DNA from 2 places in the Duganella paludis genome. Region 1 is predicted to be linked to the other one. Evidence: predicted binding sites of a transcription regulator. Region 1 holds the regulator's gene; the other holds the start of a gene.

Region 1 (14,601 bases):
GGCCTATACTCAAAGCACCTACCGATAAGGAGCCATCATGCCTGCCTATACCGCGTCCAACACCGGCCTGCTGCTGGTCGATCCCTATAACGACTTCATCAGCCAGGGCGGCAAGCTGTGGCCGCTGGTGGAGAAGGTCGCCAAGGAACAGCAACTGCTGGAACACATGAAACAGATCGTCGACCAGGCGCGCGCCGCCGGCATCCAAGTGTTCTACGTGCCGCACCACCGCTCCGAACCGGGCGACTTCAAGAAATGGAAGCACGCCACGCCCTACCAGTTGCGCAGCGCGCAGGCGCAGGTGTTCGCCAAGGACAGCTGGGGCGGCGAATGGCACCCGGACTTCCAGCCCACGCCGGACGATGTGATGATCAAGGAACATTGGGCGCAAAGCGGCTTCGCCAACACCGACCTCGATCAGCAGCTGAAACAGCACGGCGTGCAGCAGGTGATCGTGATCGGGCTACTGGCCAACACTTGCATCGAAGGAACCGGCCGTTTCGCCATGGAACTGGGATATCATGTGACTTTGGTAAGAGACGCCACCGCCGCCTTCACCCACGAAATGCTGCGTGCGGCGCACGAATTCAACGGCCCGACCTATGCCAGCGAAATTCTGACTACTGCGGAACTGCTGGCAGCCATCAACTAAGGAAAGTTGAATCCAGTGGATCCGTACTTGCGTATAAGAAATAAACGCAATGCAGATCCAGGGATACAACATGTTCACCACCACATTTTCGGTCTTGCTGGCAGCCCTGCTGCTGGCCGGGCCGGCGCAGGCACAAAACGGGCAGCAAATCGCGCAAGGGCAGCGCCTCTGGCAAAAACGTTGCTCGGAATGCCACGCCATCGACACCGACGAAACCGGTCCACGCCATCGCGGCGTGTTCGGCCGCCGTGCCGGCAGCATCAAAGGTTACGATTATTCACGCGCGCTGCGCGCCGCCCAGCTGCAGTGGGACGAGAAATCGCTGGATCGCTGGCTCAGCGATCCCGAAAAATTCATCCCCGGCCAGAACATGGACTTCCGGGTAAAGAGCGCGGCTGAGCGGTTGGCGTTGATTGCTTATCTGAAAAGTGTTTCAGACTGATTCAGCGTCCTGCGCGCGCCGCTCACCGTCAATTACTTAGCTCTTGCGGCGACGTTGCGCCAGAGCGCCAACAATGCCAAGGCCTGCCAGGAACATGCCATAAGTGGCAGGTTCCGGTACAGCCGTCAGGTTGGTGATTGCAATCCCGCTGTAACTACCAAAGCCATAATCGACCGCAAACGAAATGAAGCCGGTATAAGGGGTCTTGAACGAATACACGGTTTCTGGCTGAAAGAAACCTGGAGGCAGTTCGTCCTTCCCGAAAGTGGTGGTCACCGTGGCTCCACCTGGCAGGGAGTCACCACTCCAGGTAAACGACACCAAGTCTTTAACATAGCCACCCGCATTTGCGATTTCCCAGAGACTGATGTAATTCGGGGTAATCAGTAAGTTGCCCGGACGACCCTGCGACCCGCTAAACGTACTCAAATCGACTATATGCGTCCCAGGAGCTGCTTGTGCCGCGCCTGTAACCATCAGGCAAAGGCAAAAGAACAGTTTGAAAATTGGGAAGGATTTCATGTTCACACCTTAACAAAATTAATATAAATGAATATAAATATTGTAAGACTTCCCTGGCGACTTGGTAAAGTACTTTTATGTAAGTAAACGCTACAAACGATTCAGGTTACTGAGCGGTAGCAGCTGCCACCGACACCATGCGCTCGACGTAGCGGGCGATCAGGTCGATTTCCAGGTTGACCTTGCTGTCGACCTTGAGGTGCTTGAGCGTGGTCATGGCGATGGTGTGGGGGATCAGGTTGATCGAGAACTGGCACACCAGATCGGCGCCGGCGCCGATGTCGGTCACGCGGTTGACGGTCAGCGAGACGCCGTTGACCACGATCGAGCCCTTGTAGGCCAGGAACTTGGCCAGCTGATGCGGCGCCACCACCACCAGCTCCCACGACTCGCCCACCGGCGCGAACTTGCGCACCACGCCCAGGCCGTCCACGTGGCCGGACACCAGGTGGCCGCCGAGGCGCTCGTTCAGCGTCAAGGCTTTTTCCAGGTTCACTTCGGTCAACGTATCGAGGCCGACGGTGAGATTCAGGCTTTCGCGCGAGACGTCGACGCGGAAGTTGGTGGCGTCCTTCTCCACCACCGTCATGCAGGCGCCGTTGATCGCGATCGAGTCGCCCAGCGCGACGTCGGCCAATGGCAAGCCGCCGGCGTTGATGTCCAGGCGCACGCCTGCGAAAGAGCCGCCTTCGAGCGACTTGACCGATTCAATTTTGCCGATGGCGGCGACGATACCAGTGAACATATTGTGCAATCTTCTTAATGGGTGAATCGTGCAAGGATACGCAAATCTTGGCCGATCTGCTGAACCTCGTGGAATTTCAACTGCTTCTTCTGCGTCAGGTCGGTCAGCGCCGGCAGGGAGAACATGCCTTGCGCTTCGCCGATCAAAGCGGGCGCCAGATACACCAGCAGCTCGTCGACGCAGCCTTCGCGGATCAGCGAGCCATTGAGCTTGCCGCCCGCCTCCACGTGCAGCTCGTTGATCTGGCGGCGGCCCAGCTCGCGCATCAGCGCCGGCAGGTCGACCTTGCCGTAGGCGTTCGGCAGCAGGATGACTTCGTGGCCGGCCGCCTGCAGCGCGGCTTCCTTCTCGGGATTGCCGACGGCGGCGACGATCCATGTGCCGCCTCCCACGAATATCTTGGCGGACAGGTCGATTTCAAGCTTGCTGTCGACCACGATGCGGCGCGGCTGGCGCGGCGTTTCCACGGCGCGCACGTTCAGTTGCGGATCGTCAGCCTTGACGGTGCCGATGCCGGTGAGGATGGCGCAGGCGCGCGCGCGCCAGGCGTGGCCGTCGGCGCGCGCTTCCGGGCCGGTGATCCATTGGCTGGCGCCGTTGTGCAGGGCGGTCATGCCGTCCAGGCTGGCGGCGGTTTTCATGCGCACCCACGGCAGGCCGCGCGTCATGCGCGAGAAGAAGCCGATGTTCAGTTCATAGGCCTGATCGGCCAGCAGGCCGACGCTGGTGTCGATGCCATTGGCGGCCAGCTTGGCCATGCCCTGCCCGGCCACCAGCGGATTGGGGTCCTCCATGGCCGCCACTACGCGGCCGAGGCCGGCGCGCACCAGCGCGTCCGAGCACGGCGGCGTGCGGCCGTGGTGGTTACACGGCTCCAGCGTGACGTAGGCGGTGGCGCCGCGCACGTCGTGGCCGCGCGCCTGCGCGTCTTTCAGCGCCTGGATTTCAGCGTGGTCGCTGCCGGCCTGCTGCGTGACGCCGGCGCCGATCACTACGCCGTCGCGCACGATCACGCAGCCGATGTGCGGGTTGGGCGAGGTGGTGTACAAGCCCTTGGCGGCCCATTCCATCGCCAGCGTCATGCCTTGGAGATCGTTGCTGATGTTCACGGTGTTCCTGCGAGATTAATCTTCGCGTCATTATAAATGCTTGTTCAGTCCGTCGCGCTGCTGCAGTTAGAGGGTTCCACCTTGGGATCGCAGACGCGCACGCGGCCCAACATGTTGATGATGACGTTGCGGGCGTGTTCGCCTTGCGTGAGGGAGAGCGTTCCCCAGCGCGCGGTCAGGCTGTTGTCGGCGCGGCAGGTGCGGCCGGCGGCGTTGTAGGCGATGTAGGTAGGTGCGCCGCCGGAGGTGAAGCGGGAGGTGATGATCACGTCGTCGCGCAGCTTGTCGTGACGGTAGATGAGCGGTTCGCCGGGGTCCGGGCGGCGGTTGCTGTTGGTGTCGACAAAGACGGCCCAACCGCTTTGCCAGTTGGCGCCGGCCGGTTCCAGGGGCGCCATCAGGACTTTGCGTCCGCGCGCCATGGCCTGGGAGCGGGTCAGGTTGATGGCGGCTTGCAGGTCGTTGCCAGCGGCTTGCACGCGCAGGCGCTGCAGCGTTTGCTGAAACGCCGGCGCGGCCACGCCTAGCAGGATGACGGCCAGCACCAGGACGACGAGCAGCTCAATTAGCGTTAGCCCGGCGACGTAGCCGCAGCTCGGGCAGCGGGCGCGGCCGAGGCGATAGGCGCTGCGGGCGCATGATCGCGCGCCCCGCGCGGCGGCGGCCGGGGCCACGGCGGAGGTGATGGCGGAGGGAGCAGTGGCGGAGGCCATATCGATGGACGGGTTCATGGCCAGCATCCCACTGCGGGGCCGCTCGCCAGGCGCAGGCCGGTGCTGGTGAGCGTGAGCATGCGGCAGTCGTCGTCGCGGAACCGGCTGTCCACTAATGCCGTGCCAGGACGCGCGATCACTTGCACGCATTGCGAGATCAACTCGCCATCGCAGGCCTTGCCTTCGATTTCGTAGGCGCTGGTCGGCGCGCTGGCGCCGCTCCACCATTGAAACTGACGCGCCTCCTCATCCCCGCCGCCAGCGGAAAATTCGACGTAGGTGTTGTGCTGCGAGTGAAATCGCTCCTGCTGCATCATCAGCTTCAGCAGCGCGGAATGCGCTTCACCGCGCCGCGTGCGGATGATGTGCTGCTGGTAAGCAGGCGTTGCGTAGGCAGCCAACACGGCAACAATCACCAACGCCACCAGGAGTTCCATGAGGCTGAAGCCGGAGCGTTTCATTTTGTGGCCTCGTGCAGTTCGCGCCAGTTGATGATCTCACGCCAACTGAGGCGGCCGACGCGTCGCGTGGCGCGCATGCTGCCGACAACGGCCACCTGCCCCGCACCGGTCACCTGCACCACCGAATACGTTTTTTCCTGCTTCACGTGGCCCGCCGCATCGCGCTCGCCACGCGTGACGGATTGCGGCAGCAGCGATGGCGCCGGCACATAGCCCGGCACCGGCAAGCTCACGATCACCTCCTGGTTCGGCGTGGCGGTGATGATATTTCCATCCTTCGCCAGTCCAGTGGTGACATTCAGCACGTAGCTGCGGCTGTGCGTGGGACTGCACAAGTCAGCGCCTGGTTGGACGGTGTTGAACAGTACCGCGCCATCGGCCAGCAAGCCGGGCTGCACACTGCGTTCGGCAGGCTGCACAAAGTCCACGTACCAGCCTTTGCTGCCCGGGTCCAAGGGACCATCGCGACTATCGAGAAAGCGTTGCGTCAGTTGGCGGCGGCTGGTGATGGACTCGATTGGCGTTCGCAGGCTGTCGATGATGGCGTAGTAGGACTGCGTGCTTGCGGTGGCGGCGCTGCGGTCGGCCTTCTCGATTAATTTCCCGGTGCCGAACAACACCATGTAGCCGCCCGAGTTGGTATAAGCGAGCAACGGCTGCTGCATGATCGTCTGGCGCCTTCCATTGGCATCGCGCGCCATATACAAGGGCTTGCCGATGGCTTTATCCCACGGCGCACTGCCGCTAAAGTCGAAGCGCCAGAGCGCGCCTTGCAGATCGCCGGCGTAGGCATAGCGTAGCGCGCCGTCGCTGTCATTCACCAGGACTGGCGCGCTTAGCGCATTGGTCAGCGCGGGGTCCGAGACGGGCGTGATGATGCGGTAGTAGTTGCTGTTGCGCTGCCAGTTTTCGTTGTGAGGCTTGTCGAGTGCCAGCAGGAATAAGGCGCCCTTGCCATCACCTCCGTTGTTGACGCCGCTGGCGATGATGGCAAAGTATCGATAAACGTCTTTCCGCACGCGGAGCCTGGCGATTTGCGGGAGCGTGGTGACGTTGCCCATCATGAGATCGTCGCGGTCGGTGAATTCCCACAGTGCGCCGGCGAAGTTTCGAGGATCGGTGACGTCCAGTGCGAAGACGCCTTTCGCGCCGCCGCCCATGGCAGAGAGCAGTATGGTTTTCTTGGTGCCGCCGAAAGGAACTTCCGCCGCGCTGGCCGGCCCGTCGACGTAGGCGCGGTGGGTGTAGGCTGGATTGGTCAGGTGGTGCAGTTGGGCGACCAGCGCGTCCGGCACGTAGGCGAAGAGTTCGATGCCGGTGGTGGCGTCGAAGGCGTGCAGCATGCCGTCGTTGGCGCCGAGGTAGACGGCGGCGCGGTGGTCGGTAGTGCCGACGTAGACAGGCGTGCTGTGGACGGCATCGCCCAGCACGCTGCTGCGGCGACGGAACTGGATGCCTTCCAGCGAGCGGTCGCCGCGCAGATAGGCGAGGCGTTGTTCGCCGGCGAGGTCGTCAAGGTTGAGCAGCGCTTGCTGTGCGGTGGATAAGGCGCTCCAGGTGAACGGGATGGTCGTCAGCGCGCCGCCGGACTGCACGATGGCGGTGTAGATCTGGCGTTGTGCCGGCAGCGGCTCCGGCGGGCGACCGGCGGTGCCGCTCAGGGTTGCGCCGGCATCCCAGGCGAGAGAAGATGTACCGCCTGCGCCTGCCGCACCAGCGGGCAATATATAGCGGGAAAAATGTCCGCCCCAGTCAGCAATGTCCATCGTGGCCTGATACAGGTCGCCCGAGCTCGTTGAAGACGGCGCGCCGGCAAGCGGCGCAGATCGCAACAACGGCGCGCCCTCGGCTGTGCCTGCGAGTCCCTGCGGCGACGGCGAGGGCGCGGGCGGCGCGGGCGGCGGTTGTGGCGTGGGCGCAGCCGGCACGCCGGGGCGACAGGCGGCGGTGATGGGCAAACTGTCCAGCTCAATCAGGGCCGGCTCGGCTTGGGCCTGCATAGCCGCGGTGGCGAATATCCATACGCACCGCCATCTCATTCCGTTCATGGCGCCTCCTCCGGTTTGCTGTACACGCTTTGCAGCACCACCTCCATCTCCGGCGCGGAGGCAAATCCGATTGCAGTCACGCGGTAACAATAATTCGGCGGCGCGCCCGCAGACGCATCGTCACCAGCCTGATGACACACCATCCGCTCAACGATGTAACGCGGCTTCCTGAATGGCGCAAAGTCCGCACCGCTCGTCACCGCACAGGCACCGCCCGACAAATCCACTCGCTGCCAAACCGGTGTTTCCCCACGCGCCGTCCGCTCGTATCTGCCGGCAGCACAATCCTCCGCAAACGGACCGCCGCCGCCCTCGATCTCCCGCTCCGCATTCTTCACGGCATCCTCCGCCATCAGAAACGCCACATCCCGATCGCGCTCGCTGCGCGCAGCCTTCTCGCCCTGCAGACTCAACTGCGCCGCCGACATCCCCAACAGCATCACCATGATCAGCAACACCAGGCTGACCACCAACGCGATTCCCCGTTGCCTGTCCATGATTCAGCCATCCCGATTCCGCAACGCCACCGTCATCCCAAATACCCGCCGCGCCCGCAGCCGCTGCGACGCCGGCAGCTGCCCCTCCACCACGCGCACACCAACATCATCCCCATGCGCCTCGGAATACGCCGGCCCGAACAAGTCGTAACGCCCGTCCACCGTATCGGCCCGCGTGTTGTGTTCCCCATGCAGCAGCAAGGCCAGCTTGATGGAGCACACGCGCTTCCAGCCATCGATCGCCTTCACCGCCGTCGCATTCAGATACGTATTCGGCACGCCATCCATCGGCACATCGCTATCGACGCCATACAGCACCTGAAACGAATCCACACCGCGCACAATCGCATCGGCGCCCCAACCGCCCGCGCTGCGGTACTTGCAGCGCAACTCCGGTACGCCACCCGCATCGAGCGCGACGTAAAAAATGCTCCAGCCCTGCACACCGCCAGCCACGCCGAAGCCCCCGCAGTTCACACTCGAACCATCACCATTCGCCCCGTCGCCGGAACCGGAAAAGCGCAAGGCCAGCACATCGCTGCCGTTGGCCACCGCCGGCAACGGCGCGCTGATGCCATCGCTGCCGCGACTGATGCTGGCCGCATCCAGCCCGTCCACCGAAGCCGTCGCCAGCTCGGGCGGCGCCACATCGCTATCCCAATTGATGTAGGCACCCTGCCGTATCGCCTGCGCCATTACGCGCAAGGCATAGCGGCCGCCATCGCCAAGCCACTGCGATTCGCTGTGATTGCGCGAACCGCCGCCGGACGCGATCAGCAAGCCGCTCGCCAGCAAGCTCACCACCAATCCCAGCGCAATGGCGATCAGGAATTCGGCCAGTCCCCAGCCGTTGCAGCGCGCGCGGCTCACGGCGCCACTCCCACAGCCAAAGCCACGCCGGGCGCATATTCGCCGGCGGCATCCTTGAGCGGGGTGCCATCGGGATTCTTGCCGCGCCAGCCGACCTTCACCACCAGCGGCGAAGCCGCCCCACCCTCGCACGCCCAGCGTAGCTTGCCGCCGCTCCACACACCAGCATCGCGGCAGACCGCCACGCGGCCAGCCGGCATGGACTGGCGTACCATCAGCTTGGCCTCGTACATATCGGCCAGCGCCAACTGCGCCGCCGCGCAGGCATCGCCATGGCACAAGGCAGCCGGCGCGCCTGGCACCGGCTCGGCGTAGGCGTCGTAGTTGAGGGTGAGATAGAGATCGGTCTGCGCCGGGTTGGCGCGCACGCGTTCGGCCAGGGCTGCGGCCATGTGCGTCGCCTGCGACAGCAGCACCGCCTGATGCCGCGCCCGCAGCGCCGCCATTTGCAACGCGACGCCGCCGATGATGCCCAGGGCGAGCACCACCACCGCAATCAGGATTTCCGGCAAGGTATAGCCGCGTGCGCGCATGGCACACCTCCGCAAGTCGGGGAGACTGCGTTAGAAGTTAGCAGCGGCTACAGCAGAGTGTATGAGGTGTATCAATAGTGCGCCAGCAGTATGCTAGCTTTTACGCGGGACTTTACGCTCTTGGCCAACTTCGGCAATCGCGTTCTGGAACTCGGCCAGATCTTCGAAGTTTTTGTAGACGGAGGCAAAGCGGATGTAGGCCACGTTGTCGAGGCGCTTCAGTTCCTGCATCACCAGCTCGCCGATGTAGCCGGTTTCCACTTCGCGCTGACCGCTGGTCAGCAGCTTTTCCTCGATCGAGGCAATGGCGGCGTCCACCGCAGGAGCGGCCACGGGACGCTTGCGCAGGGCCAGCTCCAGACTGCCGCGCAGCTTGGCCGAGGCGTACTCGGTGCGGCTGCCGTTCTTCTTGACCACATATGGCATCACCAGTTCGATGCGTTCATACGTGGTAAATCGTTTATCACATTTACCGCAGCGCCTGCGCCGGCGAATGGCGTCCCCCTCCTCCGATACGCGCGTATCGAGGACCTGGGTATCTTCATGCTGGCAAAACGGACATTTCATAAGCGCTTACTTTAGTGCCGTCGTTCCCGCGCAGGCGGGAACCCATAGAACGCATGCTCGTATGGGTTCCCGGGTTCGCGGGAACGACGTGCGTTGGTATTACTTGGCGTAGACAGGGAACTTGTCAGCCAGAACCTTCACCGCCGCTTTGACGCGCTCGATGGTGGCCGCGTCGTGCGGGTTATCCAGCACGTCGGCGATCAGGTTACCGACTTGTTCCGCTTCCGCTTCCTTGAAACCACGGGTGGTCATCGCCGGCGAGCCCAGACGCACGCCCGAAGTCACGAATGGCTTCTGCGGATCGTTAGGAATACCGTTCTTGTTGGTGGTGATGTGAGCCGAACCCAGGATCGCTTCCGCTTCCTTACCGGTCAGGTTCTTAGGACGCAGGTCCACCAGCATCACGTGCGACTCGGTACCGCCCGACACAATGCGCAAGCCGCGCTTGATCAGGGTCTTGGCCAGCACGTCTGCGTTCTTCACCACTTGCTGCTGGTACTCTTTGAACGCAGGCTGCAGCGCTTCCTGGAAAGCCACGGCTTTACCGGCGATCACATGCATCAGCGGGCCGCCCTGGATGCCAGGGAAGATGGCCGAGTTGATGGCCTTCTCGTGTTCGGCCTTCATCAGGATGATGCCGCCGCGTGGGCCGCGCAGCGATTTGTGCGTGGTCGAGGTGACGAAGTCGGCGTGTGGCACCGGGTTAGGATACAGACCAGCAGCGATCAGACCGGCGTAGTGCGCCATGTCGACCATGAAGTACGCGCCAACAGCTTTGGCAACGGCGGCAAAGCGCTCGAAGTCGATCTTTTTCGAGAACGCCGAAGCGCCGGCGATGATCAGCTTAGGCTTGTGTTCCTTGGCCAGCGCTTCCATGGCGTCGTAGTCGATGTCTTCCGCAGCGGTCAGGCCGTAGGAAACGACGTTGAACCATTTGCCGGACATATTTAGCGGCATGCCGTGGGTCAGGTGGCCGCCTTCGGCCAGCGACATGCCCATGATGGTGTCGCCTGGTTTCAGCACGGCGAAGAACACGCCCTGGTTGGCCTGCGAGCCCGAGTTAGGCTGCACGTTGGCTGCTTCCGCGCCGAACAGTTTTTTAACGCGGTCGATGGCCAGTTGCTCGACGACGTCCACGTACTCGCAGCCACCGTAGTAGCGCTTGCCTGGATAGCCTTCGGCGTATTTGTTGGTCAGTTGCGAACCTTGCGCTTCCATGACGGCTGGCGAGGTGTAGTTCTCCGACGCGATCAGTTCAATGTGATCGTGCTGGCGGGTGTTTTCGTTTTGAATCGCGCCGAACAATTCCGGGTCAACGCTGGCGAGGGTGTGATCTTTTGCGAACATGAAAAAACTCCAATTGGATGAGTAGCTTGTGTTACTGGCAGTTGGATCGAAAGAGAGAAGCCATAGCGGACCGGCAGCCTCTTCGTGCTTTCCATCGAGGGCTGCCCAGGCGAACGGCTATTGAAATCTCACGTTTCCCGGTGGAGACCCACCTTTCGCCGGCTGAGCAAAACGCACCGTTACGGAGCGTTTTTGCGCATTTTTCCAGCTTTTCGCCAGTTACGTGAGACGTAATGGAAGCCAGATTGTATTTGATGCGCCAGATTTGAGCAAGAAAACGCGTTGCTTTATTGACAATTCTGCATCTAAGGGAATTTACGGATACAATTTTGCCACCCTCCCTACGCAATATCACCTCACACAAGGACAGATCATGATCGTCTTCATTACCGGCGCAACCGCCGGCTTCGGCGCCGCGATGGCCCGCATCTTCGCGCAAAATGGCCACAAAGTGCTGATCAGCGGCCGCCGTGAGGACCGTTTGCAGGCCCTGGCGGCCGAACTGGGCGACGCCGCCCTGCCGGTGGTGCTGGATGTGACCGACCGGGAGTCGATCAAAGCGGCGCTGGATGGTTTGCCGGCGGCATGGCGCGAAATCGATGTGCTGGTGAATAACGCCGGCCTGGCGCTGGGCGTGACCCCGGCCCACACTTCGTCGCTGGAGGACTGGGATACCATGATCGCCACCAACATCAGCGGCCTGGTGGCGATGACGCGGGCGATTCTGCCGGGGATGGTGGAGCGTGGTCGCGGCACGGTGATCAATCTGGGTTCGGTGGCGGGTGATACGCCGTATCCAGGCGGCAATGTGTATGGTGCGACCAAGGCGTTTGTGGAGCAGTTCACGCTGAATCTGCGTGCGGACCTGGTAGGCACCGGCGTGCGCGCGACCAACCTGGCGCCGGGTCTGTGCGGCGGCACCGAGTTTTCGAACGTGCGTTTGAAGGACGATGCGGCGGCGGCCAAGGTCTACGAAGGCACCCAGCCGCTGACGGCCGAAGACATCGCCGAGACGGCCTACTGGGTCGCCACCCTGCCCGCGCACGTCAACATCAACCGCATCGAGATGATGCCGACCTGCCAAGGCTACGGTCCGCTGAACATCAAGCGCAACCTGTAGCGTCATTCCCGCGCACGCGGGAATCCATGCTGAGCCCTCGTTCCATGGATTCCTGCCTGCGCAGGAATGACGGCATAGTCCACAATTCGTAAGCCATTGTTACAATCCTTGGCAAACAAGCAGGAAAACGCTTTACTCTCGTCAGGCACCTTTGCGCGCCAGTTGATAAAGTTCAACCAAAACAACAATATCGCGTAGAATCTTGCTCAATTACACTAGTAGTCAAAACAACATGCCTGCAGATTTCATCTGGAACGTCCGGGTCTACTACGAAGACACCGACGCCGGCGGTATCGTCTATTACGCAAACTATCTGAAGTTCTTCGAGCGCGCCCGCACCGAGTGGCTGCGCGCCCTTCACGTAGACCAGCACGCCCTGCTGGCCGAGCACGACGCCATGTTCGTCGTCAAAAGCGTCAGCGCAGAGTATCATGCGCCCGCAAAGCTCGATGATGAACTAAAATTAACGGTTAGTATCGAGAAGATCGGCCGCGCCTCCATCGTTTTCCATCAGGAAGCGTGGCGCGGCGAACTATTGCTGAACACGGCGCGGGTGAAGGTAGGCTGCGTCGATTCCGCTCTGCGTCCGCGCGCCGTCCCGGCGGTCGTCGCCGACAAAATGCGTCACAACACCAAAACAGACTGATAAACAATGAACGTCACTCAAGACCTTTCTTTCCTGGCCCTTATCACCAATGCGCACCTGATCGTGCAATTGATCATGGCGCTGCTGTTCGTCATCTCCCTCACCAGCTGGACCTACATCTTCAGCAAACTGTTCGCGATCCGCACCGCGCGCCGCCTGACGGTGGACTTCGAGAAGACCTTCTGGGCCGGCGGCAACCTGCACGCCCTGCACCAGAACGCCGGCAAGGACCGCGCCAACAGCGGCCCGCTGGCCCGCATCTTCGAAGCCGGCATGGGTGAGTTCATCAAGAGCAAAGCCTCCTACACCGCTAGCCGCGAAGACATGGACGCCGGCGCCGTGCTCGACAGCGCGCGCCGCGCCATGCGCGCCGCCTTCCAGCGCGAGATGGATGCGCTAGAATCGCACCTGGCCTTCCTGGCCTCGGTCGGCTCGGTGTCGCCGTACATCGGCCTGCTGGGCACCGTGTGGGGCATCATGAACGCCTTCCGTGGCCTGGCCAACGTGCAGCAAGCCACCCTGGCCGCCGTCGCGCCCGGCATCGCCGAAGCGCTGATCGCCACCGCCATCGGCCTGTTCGCCGCGATTCCGGCGTTCGTCGCCTACAACCGTTTCTCGTACGACGTGGACCGCCTGGCGATCCGTTTTGAGAGCTTTGTCGAAGAGTTCTCCAACATTCTGCAGCGTCAATCGCGTTAATCACTATGGCCTCTTCCTTCTCCAGCAGCATGCGCGGCGGCCGTGGCCGCAAGCTCAAGTCCGAAATCAACGTCGTGCCCTACATCGACGTGATGCTTGTGCTGCTGATTATCTTCATGGTGATGCCATCGGCCAACGACCCGAGCGTGGTCGATCTGCCGCGCGCGGAGAAATCGACCAAGCCGCCGAGCGACTACGTGCAGATCGTGCTCAAGCCGAACGGCGCGCTGTCGATCGGCATCAAGGGCAAAGGCGAAGACGCACCGGAAACCGCGCCCAACCGCGACGCCCTGGCGCGCAAGCTGCGCACCATCCACGCCGAACACCCGGACTATCCGGTGCTGATCGCCGGCGACAAGGAAAGCAAGTACGACGACGTGATTCAACTGATCTCGGAAGCGAAAAAGCTGGGCATCTCCCGCGTAGGCCTGTCCACCAAGTAAATGCAGACAATGAAACACGCAACCGCAGGCGGTCCGTACAGGGTTCCGCGACAACACGATGGTTTCCGCTCCGGCCTGCTGGCCGTGGTGATGCACGCCGTGCTGTTGCTGTTCCTGTGGGTCGGCGTCAGCTGGCAGAACAATGAACCGACCGAAGTGCAGGCCGAAATCTGGGACATGAAGGTGCAGGACGCCGCGCCGCCGGCGCCGACGCCCGAGCCGGCCCCGGAGCCGCAGCCCGAGCCGGAAGTGATCAAGCCACCACCACCGGCGCCGAAGGTTGAAGCGCCACCGGAGCCGAAGGAAGATCCGGAAATCGCCCTCCAGCGCATCAAGAAGAAAAAGCTGGAAGAAGAGAAAGCTGAAAAGCTGGAACAGGCACGCCTGAAGAAAGAAGCGGACGAGAAGCTGGCCAAGCTGGAAGCCAAGAAAAAGGCCGACCAGAAGGCCAAAGAGGAAAAAGAAAAAGCCGAAGACGAAGCCAAGGACAAAGCCCTGGCCGAGAAAGAGAAGAAAAAAGCCGCCGCCGAAAAACTGGCCAAGGAAAAAGCCGAGAAAGCCGCCAAGGAAAAAGCCTTCGCCGCCGAAATGAGCCGCATCACCGGTGCCGCCGCCAAAGGCACCACCGGCAGCGCAGCGCAATCGACCGGCGGTCGTGTCGACGGCGGCTATGCGGCGGCGATCCGGACCAAGATCAAGAGCAATCTGGTCTACGGTTCCGAGGACGACAGCCTGAGCGCGACCTACGTCATTACCCAGCTGCCGACCGGTGAAATCATCGGCGTGCGCAAGGTAAAAGGCAGCGGCTCGACCGCCTACGACAATGCGATTGAAAACGCGATTGCCAAATCGTCACCACTGCCCAAGAAAAAAGATGGTACGGTAGAACGCGAACTTAACCTGGATTTCAAGCTGAAGGACATGCACTGATATGAAAAAACTCACTATGCTCTACACCGGCCTGATCATCGCCGCCACCATGGGCACGGCCCAGGCCCAGATGCGGATTGAAATTTCCGGCGTCGGCAGCAACCAGATCCCGGTGGCCGTGGCCGGCTTCGCCAATGAAGGCGTGGCGCCGCAGAAAATCTCGGAAATCATCAAGGCCGACCTGGAGCGCAGCGGCGTGTTCAAGATCATCGACGCCGGCGTGGTCAACGACGTCAACAACATCGACTACAGCGGCT
Region 2 (14,601 bases), 3.0 Mb from region 1:
GTCAGATTGTCTAGCATGTTGTTGAACCTGTTGGCAGATGGTGGCGTCCGGCGCGGCCGGACCAAGTGCGCCATTTTACCGCATGGCCGTGCCGCCGCCGCCAATCCGGTACGTCGGCACGGTTCGGAATCTGCTGATAGGCAATTGCTTTACAGCTTGGTATGATTTCCCCACCACTACAAAGGAGAGACGGATGAAACTGAAAGCGATATGCACCGCCGTAGCCATGACCGCCACGTTCGGTTCCGCCCAGGCGCAAGAGGTCGTTCGCCTCGGCAACCTGAAGTTCGCTCACTATGGCGCCGTCTCCTATATTAAAGAAATCGCGCCCAAGTGCGGCATCAAGGTCGAGGAACGGGTGTTCGCCAAGGGCCTGGACGTGATGCAGGCGATTATCGCCGGCGAACTGGACGTCGGCACCACCGCTTCCGAAGCCGCCATCTCGGGCCGCGCCGGCGGCGCGCCGATTTTTGTGGTGGCAGGTTTCGCCAAGGGCGGCGCCCAGCTGGTCAGCCACGCCGACCTGAAACTCAAATCCGTCAAGGAACTCAAGGGCAAGAAAGTCGGCGTCACGCGCGGCGGCATCCAGGAAGTGCTGCTGCTGGCCGAGCTGCAGCAGAACGGCCTGACCGTCTCCGACCAGCCGGGCAAGGACGTGCAACTGGTGTTCCTGGCCTACGCCGATTTGAACCAGGCGCTGCTCGGCAAGCAGATCGACGCCATGATGCAGTCCGAGCCGCAATCCTCGCAGGCCATCAACAAGGGCTTCGGCACCGAGATCATCAAGCCTTACGACACGCCGATCGGCGAGCCGGTGCGCACCATGGTGATGACCGAGAAGTTCTATAAAGAGAAGCGTCCGCTGGCGGAAAAATTCATGAACTGCTTCGTGCAGTCGACCAAGCTGTTCATCGAGAACAAGGCGGTGGCCGAGAAATATGTGCGCGAAGTCATCTTCAAGGGCCAGATCACCAAGGACGATTTCGACGACGCCATCGGCAATTCGCCGTACAGCTACGACATCACGCCCGAGCACATCCAGACCACCACTGACGTCATGGTCAAGACCGGCGTCGGCCGTATGGCCAAGCCGCCGGTGGCCAAGGACTGGGTCAAGACCGATCTGCTGGACGCCGCCAAGAAGTCGCTGGGCGTTAAATAATGGCGACCGCCTCGTCTTCGTCCTGGCGCCAGGTCGGCGTCGGGCTGGTGCTGCCGGTCGTGGTGGTGGCGCTGTGGCAGGCGGCGGCCACGCTGGGCTGGGTCAATCCACAGGTGCTGCCGTCGCCGCTGGCGGTGGCGGAGAAGTGGATCGCCTACCTCCTGCCGCTGCAACCGTATGATCCGGCGGCCGGCAGCTGGCTGCATTGGGCCGTCTCCGGCGAGCTGATTACCGATTCGCTCAGCAGCTTGTACCGCGTGGTGGTCGGTTTCCTGATCGGCGGCGGGCTGGCCTTGCCGCTCGGCCTGGCCATGGGCATGAGCACCCGCGTCTACGACTGGTTCAACGTGCTGGTGCAGATGGTGCGGCCGATTCCGCCGATCGCCTACATCCCGCTGTCGATGCTGTGGTTCGGGCTCGGTAATCCGCCGGCCGTGTTCCTGATCGCGCTGGGCGCTTTCTTCCCGGTGCTGATGAACACCATCGCCGGCGTGCGCCAGGTCGACGCCATCTATATCCGTGCGGCGCGCAACCTGGGCGCTTCCGGCTACACCATGTTTACCCGCGTGGTGCTGCCGGCGGCCGTGCCCTACATCCTGTCCGGCGTGCGCATCGGCATCGGCACCGCCTTCATCGTGGTGATCGTGGCCGAGATGGTGGCGGTGAACAACGGCCTCGGTTTCCGCATCCTCGAAGCGCGCGAGTACTTCTGGTCCGACAAGATCATCGCCGGCATGATCTCGATCGGCCTGATCGGCCTGGCCATCGACGTCGGCATGAACAAGCTGAATAACCATTTGCTGCGCTGGCATCGCGGCCTGGAGAACCAATGAGCGCGACGCATATCGCCGTATCGCAGGTAAACAAGGTGTTCCAGACCGCCGAACGCGAGGTGGTGGCGCTCAAGGACATCAACCTGGAGATCCCGCAGGGGCAGTTCGTCTGCCTGCTCGGGCCATCGGGCTGCGGCAAGTCGACCCTGCTGAACGCGGTGGCCGGCTTCGCGCCGCCGTCGTCCGGCACCATCCACGCCGACGGCAAGCTGGTGACGGCGCCGGGTCCGGAGCGCGGCATGGTGTTCCAGGAGTACGCGCTGTTCCCGTGGATGACGGTGGCCGACAACATCGCCTTCGGCCTGGAGATCAAGGGCCAGCCCAAGGCGCAGATCAAGGCCAAGGTGGACCAGCTGCTCGACATGCTGTCGCTGCAGGACTTCCGCAACCGCTATCCGAAAGACCTGTCGGGCGGCATGCGCCAGCGGGTGGCGATCGCCCGCGTGCTGGCGCTCGATTCGCCCATCATGCTGATGGACGAGCCGTTCGGCGCGCTCGACGCGCTCACGCGCCGCAACCTGCAGGATGAATTGCTGCGCATCTGGTCCGAGCTGAAAAAGACCATCATCTTCGTCACCCACTCGATCGAAGAGGCGATCTACTTGGCCGACCGCATCGTGGTGATGACCTACCGCCCCGGCACCGTCAAGCGCGACATCCTGGTGGAGCTGCCGCGCCTGCGCGACCCGGCCGCCGCCGAGTTCAATGCCCTCAAGCGCGAGCTGGGGCAGCTGGTGATGGAGGAGCAGGAGCGCCACCACCATGACGAACTGCGCATGGCAGCCGTGGATTGAGCGATGGTGTAAACTGCGGGGATGCAGATCTATTCTTTTATCGCAGCCATCGTGCTGTATATAGTGTGCGCCGGCCTGCCATCGCGGCGCGGCGGGCTGATCTCCGCCGTCACGCTGGCGGCCTGGCTGCTGCACGGCGTTGGCCTGTGGTCGGAAATCGCCGGCGGCGGCGCCTTGCGCTTCGGCTTCGCCGCCATGCTGTCGTCGGCGCTGTGGGTGTCGGTGGCGGCCTACTGGCTGGAGAACCGGAACTTCAGCCTCGATGGCCTGCGCCGCCTGGTCATGCCCAGCGCCGCCGTCGCCGCCGCGCTGCAGCTGATCTTCCCCGGTAACCTGGTGCCGATGGAGGGCAAGTCGCCGCTGTTCGGCTGGCACATCGCCATCGCCACCATGGCTTATTCCACGCTGACCATCGCCGCCTTCCACGCGGTGCTGATGGCGTTGCAGGAGTCGCGCCTGCATGCGCGCTCCGACACCAAATCCTTCCTGTCCGGCGCGCTGGACCAGCTGCCGGCGCTGCTGACCATGGAAAAACTTCTGTTCCGCATGATAGGCTTCGGCTTTGCTTTACTCAGCCTGACGGTGTTGTCGGGCATCGTATTCTCGGAACAGCTGTTCGGCCAAGCCCTGAAGTGGGACCACAAGTCGGTGTTTACACTGCTGTCGTGGGTGTTGTTCGCCGCGCTGCTGGCCGGCCGGCGCCTGCGCGGCTGGCGCGGCAAGACGGCGTTGAGCTTCACGCTGGTCGGTTTCGCCACGCTGGCGCTGGCCTACGTCGGCAGCCGTTTTGTCTTTGAAGTGGTTTTGCATAAAGGTTGGGCATGATTACCAAGATTGTGATGTGGCTGGCGTTGATATTCCTGGTGATCTTCGCGATCCGCTCCAAGATCCGCCAGGCGCAAAAGCGCTACCAGCAGCAGTTCCAGCAGCAGCAACAGCAACAGCGTCCGCAGGCGGCGCAGGCCGAAGCGCCGTCGCAGCAAACCTACAAGGCGCGCGCCGCCGCGCAGGCCGCCAACGACGCCGAAGTCATGCTGCAATGCGCGCACTGTGGCGTGTTCTATCCGGCCGGCGAAACCGTGCAGGCCAACGGCCGTGACTATTGCAGCGCGGCTCACGCCGCCCTGCCGGCCGCCTAAGCCATCGCGCCGTGATCGCGCGCCTGCAAGCCCTGTCGGCCGAAGCGCGCGCAACCTTCTGGCGTTCGCTGCAAACGCTGAACGCTACCCGCGTGGTGATCGCGCTGGTGCTGCTGGTTTATCTGAGTTTCGACAGCCGCGGCCTGCGCGCCTCGGGCCAGTACCTGTACCTGCAAATCTGCCTGGTTTATCTGGGATTGTCGATCGGCTTCGCGCTGTCGGCCGTGTATGTGCAGCGCCGCTTCGTGCTGCAGCTGCTGTCGCAGATCGCCTGCGACCTCACCATCATCTCCCTGTTGTACCTGGCCGGCGGCGGCATGCGCAGCGGCCTGGCGATTCTGTATCTGTTCCCGCTGGCCGGGCTGGCCATCCTGACGCCGCTGACGGTGTCGCTGTTTTGCGCTTCGCTGGTGGCGCTGTTCCTGCTCGGCGACACCACCTGGCAGATCTTCCTGACCGATAGCGACCGCGATGTGATGCAGGCCGGCTTGTACGGCGCCGCCTTCCTGGCCGCCGTGTTGGTGGTGAACCGCATGGCCGCCAAGTTGATCGGCCAGGAGGAGCTGGCGATCCAGCGCGGCGTCGAGATCAATGTGCAGCAGGCGGTCAACCGGCTGGTGATGGCCAACATTGGCGACGGCATCCTGGTGGTCGATGCGGAGGGCCAGGTTTTCGCCGGCAATCCGGCGGCGCAGCAGATGCTCGGCCTGGTCGGGCCGGAATTGAAATTCAAATTGTCGGCCGCCGTGGCGTTGGCGCCGCTGGCCCAGGCCTACCAGGCGTGGCGCGAGGACGCCGCGCGCGCCACCGTTTTCCTCACCATCAAACCGTTCAACGACGCCGCGCTGGAAGGCATGACCGCCGCCTGGAGCGCGCGCCGCGACCTGGCCGCGCACCTGAAAGTGCGCTTCGCCGCCGCCGATACCCATGAACTGGGCGCGCAGCGCAGCGTGATCTTTTTGCAGGACGTGACCGGCATCGAGAATCAGGCGCAGCAACTCAAGCTGGCCTCCATGGGCCGGCTCACCGCCAGCATCGCGCACGAGGTGCGCAATCCGCTGTCGGCCATAGGCCACGCCAACTCGCTGCTGGCCGAGGATTTGACCGACCCGGTGCATCAGCGCCTGCTGAAGATCGTCGGCGACAACGTCACCCGCGTGAACCGCATGGTGGAGGACATCCTGCAACTGTCGCGCAAGGCGCAGGCGCATAGCGGGCCGCTGGCGCTGGATGTCTTCCTGGCCGAGCTGCGCGCGGAATTCATCGAGATCCACAGCCTGGCGCCGGACATCCTCGGCCTGACTGTGGCGCCGGGCACGCAGGTGCGCTTCGATGCGCTGCACCTGCGCGAAGTGATCCTCAACTTGCTCAACAACGCGGTGCGCTACGCCAGCGGCGGTCCGTCCTCGATCCGCCTGGACGTGGTGAGCGACACGGCGCAGCGGCTGGAGCGCCTGGAACTGCACGTGCAGGACGACGGCCCCGGCATCACTCCCGAGGTGCGCGCCCACTTGTTCGAGCCGTTTTACACCACCTCCAGCAAGGGCACGGGACTGGGACTGTATCTGGCGCGTGAATTGTGTTTGAATAACGAGGCGCGTCTCGACTATGAATACCGTTTTGACAACAAGGACAGCGCCGACGGCAGCCCGGCGTTGAGCGGGCGCTTCGTAATCACCTTTGCCTCGCCAGGGCAGAAGCAAGGAAAGGCCGCTTGATGAATGTTCGTTCCCCGCGCGCTCCGCGTGTGCTCGTCGTCGACGACGAGGCCGACCTGCGCGAATTGCTGGAACTGACCCTGCTCAAAATGGGCCTGGACGTCGACAGCGCCGCCACCTTGGGCGAGGCGCGCGCGCTGCTGGCCACCCCCGAACGCGAGTACCAACTCGTGCTGACCGACATGCGCCTGCCCGACGGTCTTGGCCTGGAACTGGTGCGCGAAATCACCGCTGCATATAAGAACACGCCGGTGGCGGTGGTCACCGCCTTCGGCAGCGCCGACAACGCCGTGGTCGCGCTCAAGGCCGGCGCTTTCGATTACATCTCCAAGCCGGTGGCGCTGGACCAGTTGCGCGTGATGGTGCAATCGGCGCTGCGCCTGAACGCCGGACCGGCGGCCGGCCAGGCGCCGAGCGCCGCGCAACCGGCGAGCCGCCTGAAGGGCGACTCCGCCGTGATCCAGGCGCTGCGCGCGCAGATCGCCCGGCTGGCGCGCTCGATGGCGCCGATCGCCATCAACGGTGAATCGGGCAGCGGCAAGGAACTGGCGGCGCGCGAAATCCACGCCCAAAGTTCGCGCGCCGGCAAGCCCTTCATCGCCGTCAACTGCGGCGCGATTCCGGAAGCGCTGATGGAGGCGGAGTTCTTCGGCTACCGCAAGGGCGCTTTCACCGGCGCAGTCGACGAACGCGAAGGCTTCTTCCAGGCGGCCAACGGCGGCACCTTGATGCTGGACGAAGTGGCCGACTTGCCGCTGGCGATGCAGGTCAAGCTGCTGCGCGCCATCCAGGAGCGGCGCGTGCGCCAGATCGGCGCCACCGCCGAGGAGCCGGTCGACGTGCGTATTATTAGTGCGACCCATAAGAACCTGGCGCAGTGCGTGGAGCAGGGCAGCTTCCGCCAGGATTTGTTCTATCGTTTGAACGTGATCGAACTCAGTCTGCCGCCGCTGCGCGAACGGCTGGACGACCTGGGCGTGCTGACCGGCGCCATCCTCGATCGCCTCGGCACCTTCGAGCACAAGGTGGTGCTGGGAGCGGGCGTGCTGGAGGCGCTGCGCGGCTACTCCTTCCCCGGCAATGTGCGCGAGCTGGAAAATATCCTCGAACGCGCGCTGGCGTTTGCCGACGACGGCGTGATCGAAGTGGGCGACCTGGCGCTGAAGGGCGCGCGCATGGGCGAGCCTGTGCCGGCCGTCGCCGCCGCCGCGCCGTCCTTGGCCGCCGCGCCGCAACCGCCGCAATCTCCCGACAGCCTGCCGGCCAGCCTGCCCGATTACCTGAACCAGATCGAGCGCGACATCATTCTGCGCGCGCTGGCGCAGACGCAGTTCAACCGCACCCAGGCCGCGCAACTGCTGGGCATCAGCTTCCGCCAGCTGCGCTACCAGATGCAGAAACTGAACATCCAGGAGCCGGAGGCGTGAACGATTTCGACGGCTGGCTGCCGCAGGCGCTGCGCTACGACAGCCCGTATTTCGACGCCCGTCCTGGTTCCGCACCGGCCGACATCACCCTGCTGGTGGTCCACAACATCTCGTTGCCGGCCGGCTGCTTTGGCGGTCCGCACGTGTCCGACCTGTTCACCGGCCGGATCGACTATAATGCTGACCCCTCGTTCGAAGACCTGCGTGGCCTGAAAGTCTCCAGCCACTTTTTTATCCGCCGCGACGGCAGGATCATTCAATACGTATCCGCTAACGATCGCGCCTGGCATGCCGGCGCGTCCAGTTTCTGCGGCCGCGATAAATGTAATGATTTTGCTATCGGCGTGGAGCTGGAAGGCAGCGACTTCGTGGCCTTCGAAGCGGCGCAATATGCGGCGCTGGCGCAGTTGACAACCGCGCTACAGCAGCACTATCCGCTGACCGAAGTGAGGGGACACGAGCACATCGCGCCGGGCCGGAAAACCGACCCGGGACCATTGTTCGATTGGGAATATTATCAAAAACTGCTTAAGAAACAGGCAATGTTAGTAGGTGCTAGCGCTGAACTTGGCTTCCCTATTGGGCTTCCTTAATGTCAAGAGCAAAATTGCTTGGATCATCAAAATTTCTCACTTGCCGTGCTACGGTGTGACCACTACAATCAGTGGATAGGTTCTAGCCAATCACTAGATATAGTAGTTCTCGTGATACTGAATATTAAGTAACAAGCAAGTATTGAAGGTCGGTTCAACACCGTTTTTTACACAAACATAGCCGCGCAGCCATGACTGCACGCTGTTATCGGGGAGCTTAAATGCAATCTACTCAGGACATCACCATCAATCCAGCGCTGGTACCAGCAGTCGCTGCGAGCACCGCCAGCAGCCCTGCAACGGCAGCGAGCGACCTCGGTGACTACCGCATCATCCGCCGTAACGGCGCGGTTGTCGCGTTTGAACCGTCGAAAATTGCAGTCGCCATGACCAAGGCCTTCCTGGCCGTGAACGGCGGCCAAGGTGCAGCGTCGGCTCGCATCCGCGAGCTGGTGGAAGAACTGACCAACAACGTCGTCGGCGCCCTGGTGCGTCGTCAGCCATCGGGCGGCACCTTCCATATCGAAGACGTGCAAGACCAGGTGGAACTGGCCCTGATGCGTTCGGGCGAACATGACGTGGCCCGCGCCTATGTGCTGTACCGCGCCAAGCAAATGGAAGAGCGCCGCGCCGCCAAGGAAGCCGCCGGCACCTCCACCATCGCCGCGCCGCAGATCCACGTGCTGGAAAACGGCGAGCGCAAGCCGCTGGAACTGAACCGCGTCACGAGCCTGATCAACGCCGCTTGCATCGGCCTGGAAAAACACGTCGACGCCGACGCCATCGTCGCCGAGACCCTGAAAAACCTGTACGACGGCGTGCCGGTCGAAGAGCTGCACAAATCCGCCATCCTGGCTGCCCGCGCGCTGATGGAAAAGGATCCGGCCTACTCGCAAGTGACCGCTCGCATCCTGCTGCACACGATTCGCAAGGAAGTCTTCGGCAAGGAAGTGGCGCAGGGCGCCGCTGCGGCCGAATACGTGACCTACTTCCCGCAGTACATCGCCAAAGGTATCGCCGCTGAACTGCTGGACGTCAAACTAGGCGAATTCGACCTGGCCCGCCTGTCGAAAGCCATCGTCGCCGACCGCGACCTGCAGTTCGGCTACATCGGCCTGCAAACCCTGTACGATCGCTACTTCCTGCACATCCGCGACACCCGCATCGAAATGCCGCAGGCGTTCTACATGCGCGTCGCCATGGGCCTGGCCCTGAACGAAAGCGACCGCGAAGCGCGCGCCATCGAGTTCTACAACCTGCTGTCGAGCTTCGACTTCATGTCGTCGACTCCGACCCTGTTCAACTCGGGCACCCTGCGTTCGCAGCTGTCGTCGTGCTATTTGACCACCGTGTCGGACGACCTGGAAGGCATCTACGACGCCATCAAGGAAAACGCCTTGCTGGCGAAATTCGCCGGCGGCCTGGGTAACGACTGGACTCCGGTGCGCGCCCTGGGCGCCCACATCAAGGGCACCAACGGCAAGTCGCAAGGCGTGGTGCCGTTCCTGAAAGTGGTCAACGACACCGCCGTCGCGGTCAACCAGGGCGGCAAGCGCAAGGGCGCGGTCTGCGCCTACCTGGAAACCTGGCACATGGACATCGAAGAGTTCCTGGACCTGCGCAAGAACACCGGCGACGACCGCCGCCGCACCCACGACATGAACACCGCCAACTGGATTCCGGACATGTTCATGAAGCGCGTGATGGAAAAGGGCGAGTGGACCCTGTTCTCGCCATCGGACACGCCTGACCTGCACGACCTGGTCGGCAAAGCCTTCGAAAAAGCCTATCTGGGCTACGAAGCCAAAGCCGCCGCCGGCGAAATCCGCGTGTTCAAGAAAATCCAGGCGCTGGACCTGTGGCGCAAGATGCTGTCGATGCTGTTCGAAACCGGCCACCCATGGATCACGTTCAAAGACCCATGCAACATCCGTTCGCCGCAGCAGCACGTGGGCATGGTCCACAGCTCGAACCTGTGCACCGAGATCACGCTGAACACCGGTCCGGACGAAATCGCCGTCTGCAACCTGGGCTCGGTCAACCTGCCGGCCCACATGAAAGAGGGCAAGCTCGATCACGTCAAGCTGCAGAAGACCATCCGCACCGCGATGCGCATGCTCGACAACGTCATCGATATCAACTACTACGCCGTCGATAAAGCACGCAACGCCAACATGCGTCATCGTCCGGTCGGCCTGGGCGTGATGGGCTTCCAGGACTGCCTGCACATGATGCGCGTGCCATTCTCGTCGATGGAATCGGTGCAGTTCGCCGACACCTCGATGGAAGCGGTCTGCTACTACGCCTACCTGGCGTCGACCGAGCTGGCCGAAGAACGCGGCCACTACGCTTCGTACAAAGGTTCGCTGTGGGATCGCGGCATCCTGCCACAGGACTCGATCAAGCTGCTGGCCGAAGAGCGCGGCGGTTACCTGGAGCAGGACCTGTCGGCGGCCATGGACTGGACCCCGGTGCGCGAGCGCATCGCCAAGTTCGGCATGCGTAACTCGAACTGCGTGGCGATCGCTCCGACCGCGACCATTTCGAACATCATCGGCGTGTCGGCTTGCATCGAACCGACCTTCCAGAACCTGTACGTGAAGTCCAACCTGTCGGGCGAGTTCACCGAGATCAACGCCTACCTGGTGCGCGACCTGAAGGCGCGCGACCTGTGGGACGAGGTCATGATCTCCGACCTGAAATACTTCGACGGTTCGCTGGCCAAGATCGACCGCATTCCAAACGACCTGCGTGACATTTATGCAACCGCGTTTGAAGTGTCGCCAAGCTGGCTGGTGGAAGCCGCCTCGCGTCGCCAGAAGTGGATCGACCAGGCGCAGTCGCTGAACATCTACATGGCCGGCGCCTCGGGCAAGAAACTGGACGAAACCTACAAGCTGGCATGGCTGCGTGGCCTGAAAACCACCTACTACCTGCGCACCACCTCGGCCACCCACACCGAGAAGTCGACCTCCAAGACCGGCGCGCTGAACGCGGTGGCGGTGGACGGCGGCATGTCGGCCAGCGCCATGGCTGCGGCGCCAGCCCCAGTACCGGTGGCCGCAGCGGCCGCCGACGAGGAAGGCGCCGCCTGCTACCTGCGTCCGGGTGACGACGGTTTCGAGGAATGCGAAGCCTGCCAGTAATAAAATAGAGTCTGCGCCGCCCCTGCCTGAGCAGCGGCGGCGCGGAACCACATATATATAGAAGGAACTAACTATGTCGCTGTCCTGGGACGAAGAGGCCGCACCGGCCAATCAAGCAGTCAATCAAGCCGCGCTGGCCACCTCCGAGGGCAGCGCCGAACAAGTCGCCCTGCGCGTGAACGCCGACGACAAACGCATCATCAACGGTAAAACCGACGTCAACCAGCTGGTGCCGTTCAAGTACAAATGGGCCTGGGACAAATACCTGGCCGGCTGCGCCAACCACTGGATGCCGCAGGAAGTGAACATGCAGCGCGACATCGAGCTGTGGAAGAACCCGAACGGCCTGACCGACGACGAGCGTCGCCTGGTCAAGCGCAACCTCGGCTTCTTCGTCACCGCCGACTCGCTGGCCGCCAACAACATCGTGCTGGGCACCTACCGCCACATCACGGCGCCGGAATGCCGCCAGTACCTGCTGCGCCAGGCGTTCGAGGAAGCGATCCACACCCACGCCTACCAGTACATCGTTGAATCGCTGGGCCTGGACGAGCAGGAGATCTTCAACGCCTACAACGAAGTGAAGTCGATCCGCGACAAGGACGAGTTCCTGATCCCGTTCATCGACACCCTGACCGACCCGGCCTTCACCACCGGCACCATCGAAAACGACCAGAAACTGCTCAAGTCGCTGATCGTGTTCGCCTGCCTGATGGAAGGCCTGTTCTTCTACGTCGGCTTCACCCAGATTCTGGCGCTGGGCCGCCAGAACAAGATGATGGGCGCCGCCGAGCAGTACCAGTACATCCTGCGCGACGAATCGATGCACTGCAACTTCGGCATCGACCTGATCAACACCATCAAGATGGAAAATCCGCTGCTGTGGACCCCGGCCTTCAAGGAAGAGATCAAGCAGCTGTTCCTGAAAGCGGTGGAACTGGAGTACGCCTACGCCGAAGACACCATGCCGCGCGGCGTGCTGGGCCTGAACGCAGCCATGTTCAAAGGCTACCTGCGCTTCATCGCCAACCGCCGTGCCACCCAGATCGGCCTGGAAGCGATGTTCGACCAGGAAGAGAATCCATTCCCATGGATGAGCGAAATGATCGACTTGAAGAAGGAACGCAACTTCTTCGAGACCCGCGTCATCGAATACCAGACCGGCGGCGCGCTGAACTGGGACTAATCCTCCCCAGCCCCTCCCCAGAAAGCCATGTGCGCCCGACCGGCCACATGGCTTTTTTCATGCCAGCCGGTTCCGGTTGACGCCGACCGTGCGGACGATGGCCTGGATGGTCGCCGTCCGCACAGGCACCCCCTGCGCCAATTGCTTCACGCTCCCCGCCTGTGTCGCCATCATAAAGTCAAACATATTGCCTCCTAGTGCGGGCATAGATGCTTGATGGCTACGAGCTTACTCGTTAAATTTGCAGCCGCTCGTCTCTTTAATCTACCTCAATACATAGCGTGAAAAGAAGAGTGAACTCTGTTTCTCAACAGGGAGAACGGTCATGAACAATACGGATCTAATGATTGCGCAGGACGTCGATGTCCTGCATGGGGAATTGCGCACGCTGATTTCATCCAGCCGCCAGCGCGCGGTCAAGGCGGTCAATGCCGAGCTTAGCCAGTTGTATTGGTCGATCGGACGGCGCTTGTCGGTCGAAGTGCTGGGCGGCGAGCGCGCGCAGTATGGCGCGCAATTGATGCAGTATTTAGGTGTGAAGTTGTCGGCGGAGTTTGGTAGAGGATTCGAGTTCCGTAATTTGCGGCGCATGGTGCAATTTTCGCAGACCTTTTCCTACCAAGAAATTGGCGCGACACTGTCGCGCCAATTGAGTTGGAGCCACTTTGTCCTCCTCATTACGGTAAAGAATCCGGCGGCCCGCGCTTATTACGCTCAGCAGAGTGTGACCGATGGCTGGAGCGTGCGGGAGCTGCGTCGGCAGATTGATCGCAAAAGCTACGAGCGCAGTCGGATCGCCAGTCCGGAAGAGCCGGCATCGCCGGAGGCGGAACCCGAGGCGATCTTCAAGGATCCCTACTTCCTGGACTTCCTCGGCTTGCGCCAAGGGTACGACGAGTCGGATCTGGAAAGCGCGATCCTGCTTCAGCTGAAGGCGTTTATTCTGGAGCTGGGCAGGGGCTTCGCTTTCGTCGAGCGGAAGAAGCGGATGATTATCGATGGCGAGGACTTCTACCTCGACCTGCTGTTCTTCCATCGGCGCCTGCGCCGGCTGGTGGCGATAGAGCTCAAGCTCGGACGCTTCAAGGCCGCGCACAAAGGGCAGATGGAGCTCTACCTCAAATGGCTGGACCGTCATGAACGCGAACCCGGCGAGGAGGCACCCATCGGTTTGATCTTGTGCGCGGAGTCGAGCCGCGAGCAGGTCGAGCTGCTGCAGATGCATCGCGACGGTATCACCGTCGCCGAATACTGGACCGAACTTCCGCCCAAGGCGGAGCTGGAACGTCAGCTGCGCACCGCGCTAGCGGAAGCGCGTGAACGGTTGGCGCGTCGTCGGCTGACGCGCTGACTGCTCGGCTAATGACTGCCGCTGATAGCGCAGCATGATGCAATCTCCCGAATCCCATAGCGAAAACAATCGCAGCGCTGACGTCTGTAGCCATCAAGCGCGCATGCATCGACGGCGATGCGCCGCGCGATCTCGCCGCCATGCTCGGCGTTCGCCATGACTCCGCAGTCATCCTCAACGCGAACGCGACGAGCATGTCGGCGCGCTCGCCGCATTTCAAACGCCGCCTGTAACCGCAGGCCTTAACGCCGATTTACATCGCGCCGCCGGCGCCGCTTCATCGCCGTCGCGCGCGCGATCACGCGCGATCATGTTCGACCAAGCGCGAACGCGATGGAGCGCACCGCTGTATTCCGCTTGCTATTCGTCTTACTCTGTCTCATAATCGCGACGAATTAAAAACAGCGAGTGGCTGCGACGCGCGAACGATGCGCAAGCGCTCTCGGATTCGGAAGCGGGCGATGCGATTTCCAGACCGGTTTGGTCGGCGTCGAAGAAACCCAGGCGGCATAAGGCTTACTTTGAAGTGCGATTTTTCCGGCGCGATGCGCGCGGCACTTCCCGAACCCGATTGAGCGCGCGTGATGAGCGCGCGGCGACGTAGGCGGACACGCCGAATCGCGATGCGTACGTTAGATAGCGAGCGTAAGACGAAAAAAAGCGCGCGAATATCTAACGTGCCGGTTGCGCACCGACAAGGTTTTCGTGTACTTTACGAACTTGAAAATGCGTGTTTTAAAAAGTGCGAAATTGAATTACGAATTGCAGTTCGCACCGCGCAGTGATGATCGATACGGGAACTGATTCACACCATATGCACAAGACCACGTCGTCGTTTTTATTCAACCGTCTTGCTTGATTCGATTCAGGCCGGGCGGTTTTTTGTTTGAAAACGAAACGCGCGACGTGGCTGCGACGCAGGTTACAGGAGCTGAGGACACGCCCGGACCACCGCAAAACGTCGCGACAAGATTTGTATCCGCACGCCGCTCCAGCTTTGGAGGGCGGGTGGATCGATGGCTGAAGCGCTGCACTCGTGAGGAGATGCAGCAGTTCAGCTAGTGCCGAATTCATTAGCGCAAACCGCTTCAGTTTGCGCCGATGAATAATTCGCCTGGCCCAATCCCGGGTTGGACGGGTTTAAATCTTGTAAACGAATTTTTCCCATCCCCGATGAAGGAGAACTAAACATGGCAACCGCCGCAAAAAAACCAGCAGCCAAAAAAGCTGCCGCACCAGCAAAAAAACCAGT

Evidence for each region. Region 1 encodes NrdR, which represses ribonucleotide reductase genes. Its sites were predicted from a motif close to CACNANATNTNGTG; they were not measured.
Region 2: ACXZ1M_RS09440 (ribonucleoside-diphosphate reductase subunit alpha) is a predicted target of NrdR. The motif match lies at 7,758-7,771, and genes of this name have one in related genera.

Annotation. Positions count from the first base shown of each region.
Region 1 is NZ_CM136922.1:5,090,171-5,104,771, reverse strand. It holds gene ACXZ1M_RS22525 (cysteine hydrolase family protein) at 38-652, shown strand; gene ACXZ1M_RS22520 (c-type cytochrome) at 723-1,094, shown strand; gene ACXZ1M_RS22515 (FxDxF family PEP-CTERM protein) at 1,131-1,616, opposite strand; gene ACXZ1M_RS22510 (riboflavin synthase) at 1,723-2,361, opposite strand; gene ribD (bifunctional diaminohydroxyphosphoribosylaminopyrimidine deaminase/5-amino-6-(5-phosphoribosylamino)uracil reductase RibD) at 2,376-3,470, opposite strand; gene ACXZ1M_RS22500 (GspH/FimT family protein) at 3,515-4,201, opposite strand; gene ACXZ1M_RS22495 (type IV pilin protein) at 4,198-4,644, opposite strand; gene ACXZ1M_RS22490 (pilus assembly protein) at 4,641-6,692, opposite strand; gene ACXZ1M_RS22485 (pilus assembly PilX family protein) at 6,689-7,189, opposite strand; gene ACXZ1M_RS22480 (PilW family protein) at 7,193-8,059, opposite strand; gene pilV (type IV pilus modification protein PilV) at 8,056-8,592, opposite strand; gene nrdR (transcriptional regulator NrdR) at 8,686-9,159, opposite strand; gene glyA (serine hydroxymethyltransferase) at 9,259-10,506, opposite strand; ZMP/ZTP riboswitch at 10,603-10,739, opposite strand; gene ACXZ1M_RS22460 (SDR family NAD(P)-dependent oxidoreductase) at 10,880-11,626, shown strand; gene ybgC (tol-pal system-associated acyl-CoA thioesterase) at 11,859-12,272, shown strand; gene tolQ (protein TolQ) at 12,279-12,971, shown strand; gene ACXZ1M_RS22445 (ExbD/TolR family protein) at 12,977-13,414, shown strand; gene tolA (cell envelope integrity protein TolA) at 13,424-14,344, shown strand; gene tolB (Tol-Pal system beta propeller repeat protein TolB) at 14,346-14,601, shown strand, end outside.
Region 2 is NZ_CM136922.1:2,089,488-2,104,088, reverse strand. It holds gene ffh (signal recognition particle protein) at 1-17, opposite strand, end outside; gene ACXZ1M_RS09480 (ABC transporter substrate-binding protein) at 194-1,162, shown strand; gene ACXZ1M_RS09475 (ABC transporter permease) at 1,162-1,995, shown strand; gene ACXZ1M_RS09470 (ABC transporter ATP-binding protein) at 1,992-2,789, shown strand; gene ACXZ1M_RS09465 (cytochrome C assembly family protein) at 2,811-3,614, shown strand; gene ACXZ1M_RS09460 (PP0621 family protein) at 3,611-3,928, shown strand; gene ACXZ1M_RS09455 (sensor histidine kinase) at 3,940-5,646, shown strand; gene ACXZ1M_RS09450 (sigma-54-dependent transcriptional regulator) at 5,646-7,073, shown strand; gene ampD (1,6-anhydro-N-acetylmuramyl-L-alanine amidase AmpD) at 7,070-7,666, shown strand; gene ACXZ1M_RS09440 (ribonucleoside-diphosphate reductase subunit alpha) at 7,888-10,812, shown strand; gene ACXZ1M_RS09435 (ribonucleotide-diphosphate reductase subunit beta) at 10,886-11,998, shown strand; gene ACXZ1M_RS09430 (hypothetical protein) at 12,056-12,184, opposite strand; gene ACXZ1M_RS09425 (PDDEXK nuclease domain-containing protein) at 12,324-13,349, shown strand; gene ACXZ1M_RS09420 (transcriptional regulator) at 14,480-14,601, shown strand, end outside.